DNA from 3 places in the Peribacillus sp. N1 genome. Region 3 is predicted to be linked to each of the others. Evidence: riboswitches for the same ligand, from Rfam matches in the RefSeq annotation. Region 3 holds a riboswitch; each other region holds the start of a gene.
The links. A riboswitch is a leader RNA that binds a small molecule or an ion and turns the genes downstream of it on or off. The one in region 3 is predicted to bind S-adenosylmethionine.
Positions count from the first base shown of each region.

Region 1: linked by a shared signal. The riboswitch ahead of mtnW (2,3-diketo-5-methylthiopentyl-1-phosphate enolase) and the one ahead of ACYP5M_RS25080 (Fur-regulated basic protein FbpA) in region 3 are both predicted to bind S-adenosylmethionine.
Region 2: linked by a shared signal. The riboswitch ahead of metK (methionine adenosyltransferase) and the one ahead of ACYP5M_RS25080 (Fur-regulated basic protein FbpA) in region 3 are both predicted to bind S-adenosylmethionine.

Region 1 covers NZ_BAAHZO010000001.1:1,252,554-1,256,824, forward strand. The annotation lists gene ACYP5M_RS05940 (cupin domain-containing protein) at 1-90, opposite strand, end outside; gene ACYP5M_RS05945 (methylthioribulose 1-phosphate dehydratase) at 115-744, opposite strand; gene ACYP5M_RS05950 (2-hydroxy-3-keto-5-methylthiopentenyl-1-phosphate phosphatase) at 748-1,401, opposite strand; gene mtnW (2,3-diketo-5-methylthiopentyl-1-phosphate enolase) at 1,408-2,640, opposite strand; SAM riboswitch class I at 2,746-2,899, opposite strand; gene ACYP5M_RS05960 (pyridoxal phosphate-dependent aminotransferase) at 3,031-4,203, opposite strand.
Region 2 covers NZ_BAAHZO010000007.1:33,287-37,557, forward strand. The annotation lists gene pckA (phosphoenolpyruvate carboxykinase (ATP)) at 1-1,320, opposite strand, end outside; SAM riboswitch class I at 1,738-1,899, shown strand; gene metK (methionine adenosyltransferase) at 2,063-3,256, shown strand; gene ACYP5M_RS22800 (gamma carbonic anhydrase) at 3,662-4,180, opposite strand.
Region 3 covers NZ_BAAHZO010000011.1:20,226-24,496, forward strand. The annotation lists gene ACYP5M_RS25070 (N-acetyltransferase family protein) at 108-614, shown strand; gene ACYP5M_RS25075 (aspartyl-phosphate phosphatase Spo0E family protein) at 683-877, opposite strand; gene ACYP5M_RS25080 (Fur-regulated basic protein FbpA) at 1,131-1,319, opposite strand; SAM riboswitch class I at 1,495-1,599, opposite strand; TPP riboswitch at 1,757-1,862, shown strand; gene tenA (thiaminase II) at 1,952-2,641, shown strand; gene thiW (energy coupling factor transporter S component ThiW) at 2,657-3,178, shown strand; gene thiD (bifunctional hydroxymethylpyrimidine kinase/phosphomethylpyrimidine kinase) at 3,147-3,953, shown strand; gene thiM (hydroxyethylthiazole kinase) at 3,950-4,271, shown strand, end outside.

The DNA.
Region 1 (4,271 bases), on a different contig from region 3:
ATAAATAACCCCTTGTGTTTCTAAAAATCCTTTTACCTGTTCACCGTTTTCAATAACCTCGTTTGTTTCCTGGAATCTTATCGTCGCCATCATTCATTCCTCCTTCATTAGTGTTTATCTTAAAGAAACTGCAAATGCCTTTTGTTGATTAAGCAACAGTTGATATTGAAATAAAAATTCGCAAGCTTCAAGTATTCTCTTTGCTTCGAGTCCGCTTTTACCCCAAACCGTAATACCATGATTGCGGATCAGCACGGCGCCAGAGTCTTCTTCGACATGTGGCTCGAACTTATCGGATAACAGCGGAATGTCAGCATGATTATATATGATTGGAATCCGAAGTTCCGAATCTTCATCCCACCGACCGGTCGCTTTAATGATTTCATGATTACGAAAAGAAACTTGGCCTTCATCCCCGTACAATTCGGATATCACATTATTTTCAACTGTATGGACATGGAGTACACAGTTCGCATTCGTTTTCCGGTAAATGACTGTATGAAGTAAAGTTTCGGCCGATGGTCTTAGGTTCGTTTCTTCAACTGGCTTTCCTTTTAAATCCACCAGTAAAAAGTCCGAATCCGATTGCTTCCTTTTATCCTTACCGCTTGCCGTAATATAAAAGAAAGGGTTTTTGGGCTCCCGAATGGACAAGTTCCCGCTAGTTCCCATAAACCAATCCCTTTCGGCCAGTTCAGCTTTAATATCTGCCAGCTCCTGCCATTCTTTAGAATGATTATTCACGCTTTACCCACCCATCTGCTGCTTAATAATATCAATTACATCAAAAAACGTTTCAAAACCTTGATGTGGAATCCCTTCGCTATCGCATTTTTCAAGCAGTATGTCACGGGCTATGACAAAATCCGCCTGTTTTGCAGCTTCAAAATCCGTTACTGAATCTCCAATAACGAATTTAAAATCTTCCGCACCCGCAATTTCCCTCATAATGGATGGCTTGCAGCAACCGCATCCATTATTACATTGATCATCACAGGAATGCGGCCACTCAATATAAATCTTTTCCTTATCAAAAAATGCACGGTTGCAATAAACGGACTCTGTTGGCAAGATATCATTCAAAAGCGGTGCAATGAAAAAATCCATGCCCCCGCTTACAATATATAAAGGGATGTTGGCTTGTTTCGTATACTCAACGAATTCATAAAACCCTGGACGAATGCCGGCCGTCTTTCTTACATATTGGATGATGTCATCCTTCAAGCCGCTATCAAGCAGGGAAAACATATCCCCTACTCCCGAAGATATACTGATTTTTTGCTGAAGGACACCGTCTTTCAACGCTTCCCATTCCGGAGGCGCAAATTTCTTCATGATGGAAATGATATTATCCGAGTTGGTGATCGTTCCGTCAAAATCACAAAAGATGATCGGTTTCATTATTTCTTATAGGCCTCCCCATAACACAAGAGCTTTTTTTAGTGTTTCATCCTCAGCAGCCGCTTCAGATAGTTCCTTTCCTGCAAGTACGGCTTCCACAGCGGATCGGAAAGCCTTTGCCCCGCCATCTGCTCCATCAGGATGCCCGTGAATTCCACCTCCGGCATTAATCACACTATCGATTCCAAAATCCTTGATTAGATCCGGAACCATGCCCGGATGAATGCCAGCAGAGGGAACAGGGAAGGCTTTTTTCCATGAAAGTTCATCTTTTGTCAGAGCTTCAGCAATCGCCAAGGTCTCCTTTTTTTCAAGTGCGACACTTCCATAAGGGGACGGGAACAAGGATAAATCCGCACCTGATAACCTTACTAATTTACCAAGCAATAATGGATAGCCGACCCCATAAAATGATGAAGCTGACAATGCCCCGCTATATGCGGGGTGCGCCATGATCGGCAGCTTGATACGATCATGTTCACTCAAGGCCTGCAATACATCCAAACCATATGTATGAACGTTGAACAACAAGGCATCTGCCCCTGCATCAGCCGCTTGCTCTGCCTTATCCAATAATTCAAATGTTTTCCCTGATAGATTGACTGCATATAAAGTTCGGTGGCCAGTGGTTTCATAGACATCATTCAATATTCTTTTTCCCGTTTTTATTCTATCGAAAAATGGAGTCAGTTCCTGGTCAAAGAGGATCTCATCATCTTTAACTAGGTCGACACCTCCTAATGCTTGTTGCCTCAGTTGCTCATTATGGAATGTTAGGTCTCTTCCTAATACACCTTTAAAGATGCTCATCACCAGGGGCCGGTTAAATACGCCAATCTTTTTCCTAATGCCTTCAATGCCAAATTGCGGCCCGGGAAAGGCTTTTTGAATATCACCGACAAAATCCAAGTCGATAAGTTTTATTTCCCCGTCCAATGAAAGTTTGCCGAAGACCGTCGTTAGGATTGCAGGTAAATCATTGGAGAAATTCCTTGCCGGATAGGCAATTTTAATAAGCGAACGGTATACTTTACGATTAAAGTAGCTGTTTGCCCTCTCTTCTTCGGAAAGTGGTGTCACCGATACGACGCGTCCCTTATGTTTTTCCAGTTGTTTCTGGACTAAATGGGGCAGGTCCGTCCATGTCCCGACAGTCAAACCTAAGGCAATGCTCTCTGCTTTTTTCTCATGATTTCCCTTAGAATCATGAATTAAATAAGTAGCGACTATCTCGCTCATTTGATCACTCCTATATCACGTTAGTAAACTCCCGATGTCATTAACCTGAAATGGTCTCAAAATGGCAAAAGCCCCTTCATAAAGAAGAGGCTTTAATAAGCCATCTTCTTATCTCCCAGCCATTGGCTGCAAGAATTAGCACCGTGCCTTGTGGATTTCAAGAAAAATCCGGCGAAGAATTCCGCCCCATTTTACAATGGAATTACGGTCGGTTGCTGGGCTTCATAGGGCTAGTCCCTCCACCTGCTCAAAATAAGAAAACGCTGATATATAAATTTGCATCCAAGTATCGAAAGATTAAGAATTTATTTTGTATTCTGACAGGTAATCCCTACTTTGTCAATAAGTTTTAACTATTTAAGGGTGAATTAATCGGATATATCATTGTGGTTAAAATAATTTTAATTTACTTATCCGTTCCACAGCCTCTTTCAGCCGTTCTTCCGAAGTCAGCAGCCCTACCCTGACATAACCTTCGCCAAATTCACCAAATCCATTCCCTGCGGCAACAGCAACGTGGGCATGCGTTAATAAATAGTCTGCAAAACTCTCGGACGTAAAACCTTTAGGTACCTTGAGCCAGGCAAAAAATGATGCCGCAGGAGCTTTGACATCCCAGCCGATTGCCCTTAATCCCTCAATGAAAACATTCCTTCGTCCCTCGTACATCTGCACTAACTGCTCTACACAGCTCTGCGAGTCAAGCAAAGCGCTTGCAGCAGCTTCTTGTATCGCCGGGAACAGACTCACATAAAGATGGTCTTGTAATAGTTCAAGAGCTTCTATGACACTCTTATTCCCCACTGCGAAGCCGACTCTCCACCCTGCCATATTGTATGTTTTCGATAGTGTGTATATTTCTATTCCTATTTCCTTCGCTCCCTCTGACTGGAGAAAGCTTATCGGTTTTTTTCCGTCGAATCCTATCGCCCCATAAGCGAAGTCGTGGACCACACAAATTGAATGCTCTTTTGCAGTAGAGACGGTCTCATCAAAGAAACTTTCAGTTGCAGAAGCACCTGTGGGATTGTTCGGATAGTTCAAGAACATCATTTTGGCTTTATCAAGCACTTCTTTATGTATGTCACTGTATTTTGGAAGAAAATCATTTTCTTCTGTCAAGGGCATGAATTCGGTCTTTGCCTGGGCTAAAACAACACCGGAAAGATAATCCGGATAGCCGGGATCCGGAACAAGGATCGTATCACCCGGATTCAATAAACACTGCGGCAGTTCGACAAGACCTGCCTTTCCCCCGAAGAGAATCGCCACTTCACTGTTCGGATCCAGCTTGACACCGAATTCACGTTCATAAAAGACGGCAGCAGCATCTTTTAAATATTGATGCCCCCGGAATGGCGAATATTTATGATTAATCGTTTTTTCAGCGGCAGACTGCAAGCTTTTCACGATATGGTCTGGTGTCGGCTGATCAGGGTTTCCCTGGCCTAAATTAATGACATCATGTCCTTGCTCCGTGATGGCATTGACTTTTGCGACTAGTGAGGCAAAAAACTGCTTGGGCAGGTCCTGAAGCTGTCTGGATTTTTCGAATTGCACCATTTATACACCTTCTCTGAAATTTCTTGAAATTCTAGACACAAATGATATATGTTTATCATAGTCTTGTA
Region 2 (4,271 bases), on a different contig from region 3:
TTTCATACGGCTTCCAGTTCCGTATGCTCCGCCAGTCCATCCAGTGTTGACAAGGTATACCTTTGCATTGTGCTCGTCAATTTTATCACCAAGCATCTCAGCATAGCGTTGAGCTGGAAGAGGTAAGAATGGAGATCCGAAGCAAGTGGAGAATGTAGCCTCCGGTGAAGTTACGCCTCTTTCAGTACCAGCCAATTTACTAGTGTATCCGCTTAGGAAGTGGAACATTGCCTGTTCTTTGGAAAGCTTGCTGATTGGAGGCAGAACGCCTGAAGCATCAGCTGTTAAGAAAATGATTGTATTTGGATGTCCTGCAATACTTGGGTTCACGATGTTATCGATCGCTTGCATTTGGTAAGCAGCACGAGTGTTTTCAGTCAATGAACTGTCATCATAGTTCGCTTCACGTGTATCCGGATCAACAACAACATTTTCCAATACGGCACCGAAACGGATTGCATCGAAAATTTGTGGTTCTTTTTCACGTGAAAGATTGATCGTTTTCGCATAGCAGCCGCCTTCGATGTTGAATACGCCATTAGAAGACCAGCCGTGCTCGTCATCGCCAATCAGTTTACGGCTAGTGTCTGCTGATAAAGTTGTTTTGCCTGTACCGGACAGACCGAAGAATAAAGCGACGTCCCCTTCACGTCCTACGTTAGCAGAGCAATGCATTGGAAGGATTCCAGCCTCTGGAAGTAAGTAGTTCATGATCGAGAAGATCGATTTTTTCATTTCTCCTGCATATTCCGTTCCGCCGATCAGGATGGTACGTCGTTCAAATGAAACGATGATGAAAGTTTCGGAAGTGGTTCCGTCCACTTCTGGGTCTGCTTTGAAGTTAGGTGCAGAAAGGATTGTGAATTCAGCTTCGTGACCTCTTAGTTCCTCTTCATTTGGACGGATGAACAAAGTATGGGCGAAAAGGTTATGCCAAGCATATTCATTAACAACACGGATTGGAAGACGAGATGATTCGTCTGCACCAGCGAAACCTTTAAAAACAAAAATCTCTTCTTTTGCTTTTAGGTAGTCAACTACTTTATTATATAGTTTATTGAACACATCTTCGGAAATTGGCTGGTTCACTGAACCCCAATCGATTTTATCTTTAACGGATGCTTCTTCCACGATAAATTTATCTTTAGGTGAACGACCAGTATATTTGCCGGTTTCAGCTTTTACTGCGCCGGTTGATGTTAAAACGCCTTCATTTCTGCTTAATACTTTTTCGACCAATTGAGGAACTGAAAGTTGAGTTTGCACATTGTTTCCTGTTAATAACTGGTGTAACTCATTAGAAACATCTACAGAATTCATATATGAGGTACCTTCCTTTGTTTAAGTTTTTAGATTACAATTAGTATAACACATTCATTTAAATAGTCTATACTATTTCTTCTAATTTGTGATTATTTTCAGCTGGACACGTTAATCATTTTATTCCGGCAGGAACCGAGTCAGGATTATCACATATACTTTAATGAAGTCAATTTTATTTTAATAGGAAGTAAGTAAGCAATATATTTCCAATGGTGAAGTCGTTTTTCGTATGCTTAATACTTATTATTAATGGCAATTTCCAACATTTCTATTCGTATTTTGCATTGTAAACCCTTCAAAAACGCTGTATCAACACTTTTTTCAAAAGAAAGCCATACTGGGCGGAAATGTTCTTTTTAGAAAAGCATTGACAAATTCCAACCAGATACGATAATATCTTAAATTGTACGGATTCTCTTATCCCGAGTTGGTGGAGGGACAGGCCCTTTGAAACCCAGCAACCTGCCATATTGAACTTGACTCCAAGATCGATCGCCGAAAATAAAGCGAAGATCTTCAAGGAATAGTGGTGATGGTGCTAACCTGAGCAAGGTAAAAACCCTTGAACGATAAGAGTGAAAGGATAGAAGACAGAATTTTAAACCTTTCCTCATTTGCCAGGGAAGGTTTTTGTGTTTTTCATAAGTAATTCTGTGTCTATAGTTGAAACTAATGAGGGAAACGAGTTCCGTAAAAATCAGGCTTATGCCTACAACATACTAACTTCCAAGGAGGAAATATGATGTCAAAGAAACGTCTATTTACTTCTGAATCTGTTACAGAGGGCCATCCGGACAAAATTTGTGATCAGATTTCAGATTCCATTTTAGATGCTATCCTAGCTAAGGATGCAAATGCACGTGTTGCGTGTGAAACTAGTGTAACAACAGGCCTTGTACTTGTTGCTGGTGAAATTACAACGTCCGCTTACGTGGATATTCCGCGTATCGTTCGTGATACGATTAAAGGAATTGGCTACACACGTGCGAAATACGGTTTCGATGCTGAAACTTGTGCAGTGTTGAGTTCCATTGATGAGCAGTCTGCCGATATCGCAGCTGGAGTCGATAAAGCATTGGAAGCTCGTGAAGGAAACATGTCAGAGGAAGAAATCGATGCAATCGGTGCAGGGGACCAAGGTCTTATGTTCGGATTTGCTTGTAATGAAACAGAAGAGCTTATGCCGCTTCCGATTTCATTGGCGCATAAACTTTCATTCCGCCTGGCTCAAGTTCGTAAAGATGAAACTCTTGCTTACTTACGCCCTGATGGTAAAACACAGGTAACTGTGGAATATGATGAGAATAACCGTCCTGTACGTGTAGATACAATCGTTATCTCTACACAGCATGATGCTGAAATTACGCTTGAACAAATTCAAGCCGATCTAAAAGAACATGTGATCAAAGCGGTCGTTCCAGCTGAATTGATCGATGCTCAAACTAAATACTTCATCAACCCGACTGGCCGTTTCGTAATTGGCGGACCTCAAGGGGATGCTGGTCTTACTGGACGTAAAATCATCGTTGATACTTACGGTGGATACGCTCGTCACGGCGGCGGTGCATTCTCTGGTAAGGATGCTACTAAAGTTGACCGTTCTGCTGCATACGCTGCTCGTTATGTTGCGAAAAACATCGTGGCAGCCGGCCTTGCCGACAAAGCGGAAGTTCAATTGGCATACGCAATCGGTGTGGCAGAGCCTGTATCGATTTCAATTGATACGTTCGGAACTGGTACAGTTAGCGAAGAAGTCCTTGTTGACCTAGTTCGTGCTAACTTCGACCTTCGTCCAGCTGGCATCATCAAAATGCTTGACCTTCGTCGCCCGATCTACAAACAAACAGCTGCTTACGGACACTTTGGCCGTACAGATGTCGATCTTCCATGGGAACGCACGGACAAAGCAGAAACATTAAAAGCACAAGCGTAAATCATATAAAAAAGGTGTCCCGCAATTTGCGGGACACCTTTTTTTTGTGGATTAATTTTGCCGTCAGCGGGAATAATTCAAGAAATCCCAAAGAAATATAAAATACGTGCAAAACTCGTGAGTTAAAGTCGTTTACAAGTTTGTTTGGGTCATCAAATCGTGAGGTTGAAGCGTTACTCGAGAGTTTGTAGCAAGTACTCGAGATTTTAGAGCGTATACTCGAGATTTTAGAGCGTATACTCGTGAGTTTAGAGCGTATACTCATGAGTTTAGAGCATATACTCATGAATTTAGAGCGTATACTCGTGAGTTTGGAGTAAATACTCGTGAATTTGTAGCAAATACTCGTGAGTTTGTAGCAAATACTCGTGAGTTTGAGTACAATACTCGTAACTTTCAGTCAATTCACTTTATGCGTTCCGCGGTTTTATAGTATTGTCCTTTTTCGGCATATTCGCGAACGATGCGTTCCATATCCTGGCGATCTTCTTCGTTGATTTCGCGAATGACTTTAGCTGGGCGTCCGAATGCCAGCATGTTCGGTGGAATGACTTTACCTTGTGGAACGAGGCTGCCGGCACCGATGAAGGCTCCTTCGCCGATTTCAGCTTCATCAAGTACAATCGATCCCATGCCGATCAGAGCTCCTTTACGGATTTTACAGCTATGTAAAATGACCTGATGGCCAATGGTTACTTCATCCTCGATGATTAATGGATTATTTGGGCTTTGGTGCAGGACGCTGTTATCCTGTATACTGACTTTTTTCCCGATGATGGTTGGGGATACATCACCGCGAATGACGGAATTGAACCAAATTGATGTTTCGTCGCCAATTTTGACATCACCTGTCACGACAGCATTCTCAGCAATATAAGCGCTTTCGGCGATTTCAGGTTCTTTGCCTTTATACGGATAAATAATCATTTTTAATCATTTCCTTTCCGAAGTGAATGTTTTTATGTATTATTTTAATATACCGTATGCAAATACACTTGGCTATTTATAATAGCAA
Region 3 (4,271 bases):
TAAAAAACTTTCAATGGATTGGATGTCAATTCACCGTCCCTTAAACAAAAAAACGGGATTACCCTTCATTCTGGAGATTGAATAAATGATAGTTAGGAGATTACATCATGGAAGAGCACATAGAGTTTAGAGAGGCAGAACTATCTGATTTACCTAGAATTGTTGAAATATATAATTCGACAATTGCTTCAAGAATGGTCACGGCAGATACGGAGCCTGTATCCGTCCAATCGAGGGTTAAATGGTTTGAGGAACATCATTCAGAAAGTAGACCGCTATATATCATTACTATAGAAGGGAAAACTGCTGGATGGATGAGCTTTCAATCCTTCTATGGCCGACCGGCATATAATTCCACTGCCGAAATCAGCATTTATATTGATGATTATTTCCGGGGAAAAGGAATCGGACAAATTTCGATTCAAAAGGCAATTGAATTGAGTCCAAAATTAGGTATTAAGACTATATTGGGTTTCATTTTCGCCCACAATATACCTAGCCTTAAGCTTTTTTCCAAATTCGGGTTTGAAGAATGGGCACATTTACCTCAAGTTGCCGAGCTGGATGGCATTGAGCGGGATTTGATCATTCTTGGTAAACATGTCGATATTTAATATAATTTTTTAGAGCTATTGCCTTGAGCAGTAGCTTTTTCAAATTAATACAGGTCGAATATGCTAATTTAAAAATACCGATATGCGTTTTGGAGGGAAAAATATTCTGACTCTCTTTTACTTGCTAACGCATTTAATAGCGTATCCAATTCTTGACTGGCCTGAACAGTAAGCAGACTTGTTAAGCCGTAACTTGCTGCCAATTTGATCATTTCCTGTCTCTTTTCTTCTACCCTTTCTATAGTTACTTTACGGCAAGGCATTATATGCCACCTCCCATTTATTCAATTTTTTTACACTTTCATCATAATTAAACTACTAGTTAAAATCAACTATTTTTCAGAAATAAAATGTGTTATTTTATAGGACAAATGTGACAAAACACCTACTTTATTCTTTAATTATGTATATTTTATGTCATTTTCTATTAAACGCAAAAAAGCATCCACTAGTGTATACTGTGAATGCTTACATCATATCCCTTATCCAAGAGCCCAAAATATAGTCCTTCGCTTACTATGTCATCCATTCAGAAGGTGACTCGTTATTAGGTCTATTTATAACAATCTTATATTCATCTTCAAGCACTTTTAATGGGGCATCATAAAGGTGCCTTTCATCAGAGGTTTTGTATACTCCATTGGCCAATAGCTCTTCAATGAGTTTTGCCTTCCTCTGTTCAATCCTCTTAAATAATTCTGCCATGTAAATGGCTCCTTTCCTAGTCATCCTAGAGCCTGCTTCTAGTTAGCTAACTTTATCAACTTGTTTGATTTTCACCAAATTATATATACCTTTTCTATTATGTCACTAAACGTTATTTCCCAAAAATAAAAGCCCCTTCTAATTCAAGAAGAGGCTGACTGTGTCCGTACGGCTCTTCTTATCTTCCAAGCATATGCTTGTTGGATTTAGCACAGTTCCCAAAATGGGTCCGCTGCCGAGGTTTCTTTGGGCCAAGTCCCTCCACCTCTCTGGATAAGAATTCGATATATAAATGATGTAGAAATGATTCTACCCTAATAATTATCAAAAGTCAATTACCTGGTTCTCCCTTTTTTCCTGGACATTACATGCTCCCTCTTCAAATACAGGTTGCATTTTCTTGTCTTTCTGATATGATGTCAGTAATTACATACAATTCACACCACTAGGGGAGTCTTTTTTAAGACTGAGATGGAAATAGTTTCCGGACCCTTTGAACCTGAACCGGCTCATACCGGCGGAGGGAAGTGGATGATATCGTCCATTTACAGACTATATCCATCTACCCCGTTCCGTATTCAGGAACGGGGTTTTTCATTATCTAGGGGAAACATTCTAAAGGAGGATGAACAATGGAGAATATTAAAACAGAAACATTCAGTGATAGACTTCATGCACGGGCAAAAGAGATTTGGAAAAGGAATCATTCACATCCCTTTGTCCAGGCAATTGGAAATGGTACGCTTCCTGAAAAGAAATTTGCCTATTACATGAAGCAGGACTATATCTATCTCATGGATTATTCCAAGCTCTTTGCTTTAGGTGTCATCAAAGCCCATAACATCGAAACCATGGCAAAGTTTGCGAGTATTTTAAATGAAACCCTTCAAGTGGAAATGGATATCCATCGGCAGTATGCTTCCGAATTCGGGATCAGTTCCAAGGAATTGGAAGAAACAGAACCTACTCCCACCACTCTAGCCTATACAGGTTACATGCTAAATGCAGCTCAGCATGGGACATTGGCAGACTTGATCGCCTGTCTCCTGCCATGCGCTTGGGATTACTATGAAATCGGTTTGCTATTAAAAGAACAAAATGGAGCAGCATTGGAAAACAATCGCTACGCAGATTGGATAAGGTCCTATTCATCACCTGAATTCGGGGAAGCATACAAGTGGCTGATCGCATTGTTGGAAGAATTGACGGAAGGCATGCCAGAAAAGGAACTTCTTCGATTAGAAAAGCACTTTTTGGTTACTTCCCGATATGAATACTTATTCTGGGATATGGTTCAAAATGAGCAGGATTGGCCGCTGTAGGTCGCAGACATGATGATGAATCCTATCAAGAAACTGACGTTGACTGCCATGATAACGGCTATAACGACACTGACCAGTTCATTTATTTTCATCCCTGCAGGATTTGCAAAGGTCTTTCCTATTCAGCATCTGTCAAATGTCCTCACGGCCGTTCTATTGGGGCCTGCTTATGCTGTGACACAAGCTTTCCTAGTTTCCATCATTAGAAACATGTCTGGTACCGGTTCAATATTCGCCTTTCCCGGGAGCATGTTCGGTGCACTTTTGGCTGCCATCCTTTATCGAAAAACACAAAGCTTAAAATTCGCTTGTTTAGGTGAAGTGATCGGGACCGGCATTCTCGGTTCCATGGCCTGTTATCCACTTGCCATCCTCCTATTAGGAGAAAAAGCTGCTCTTTTTGGTTTTTTACCGGCTTTTATGCTCAGTTCATTCGCAGGTGCGATTTTAGCTTTCATATTACTTAAAATACTTCTAAAAAATAATTATATGAAGGGGTTTTTTTATGAAAACAGCATTAACCATCGCCGGCTCTGATTCAGGAGGCGGTGCTGGAATACAAGCGGATTTAAAAACATTTTCTGCACATGGGGTTTTTGGAATGTCTGCCATAACAGCCGTAACCGCACAAAATACAATGGAAGTCCGTTCAGTACAGCCAATTGAAACAGCTATCATATCGGACCAAATTGCAGCTATATTTGAAGATATTCCTGTCGATGCAGTAAAAATAGGCATGCTTGGATCAAAAGAAATCGTGGAAACAGTCGCTGCGTCCCTTAAAACCTTCATGCCTGCCATCGTTATCCTTGACCCTGTCATGATTTCCAAAAGCGGCCACCATTTGCTCGACGAAAAGGCTGTCTCCGCCTTAAAAATGGACTTACTTCCGTTTGCAACACTTGTAACACCAAATGTACCGGAAGCGGAAGTGCTTACTGGCTTGTCGATTCGAACGAAACAAGATTTCTACAAGGCATGCATTTCAATACAAGAAATGGGTCCCAAAGCCGTTTTACTTAAAGGGGGCCATGCAGCGGGAAATCCAAATGATCTTTATTATGATGGGACTGACTTCCACTGGATCAAGGGAGAGCGCATACATACAAAAAACACTCATGGTACGGGCTGTACCTTATCATCCGCCATTACATCAAACCTGGCAAATGGACTGCCCTTGCAAGAGTCGATCGAACAGGCCAAGACTTATATTTCTGAAGCGATACGCAATAGTTTTTCAATCGGTAAAGGTCATGGTCCTGTCCATCATTTTCATTCATATTCAAAAAAAGAACGGAGTGACTTAATATGAAGGTTTCCGCAGCCGATTTATTCGTGAAGGTAAAAGAAAGAAAACCACTCGTCCACCAAATCACCAACTTTGTTACGGTCAACGACTGTGCAAATGCCACCCTTGCCATCGGTGGTTCACCAGTGATGACATCGAGCCCAAGAGAAGTGGCGGATATGGTTAAATTAGCGGATGCATTGGTCCTGAATTTCGGTACGATCGATGATAAAGCCTTGGAAGCAATGGAGATTGCCGGTAAGACGGCAAATGACCTGGATATCCCGGTCATTTTGGACCCGGTGGGAGTTGGTGCCACCGCCTATCGATCAGAGCAAGTGA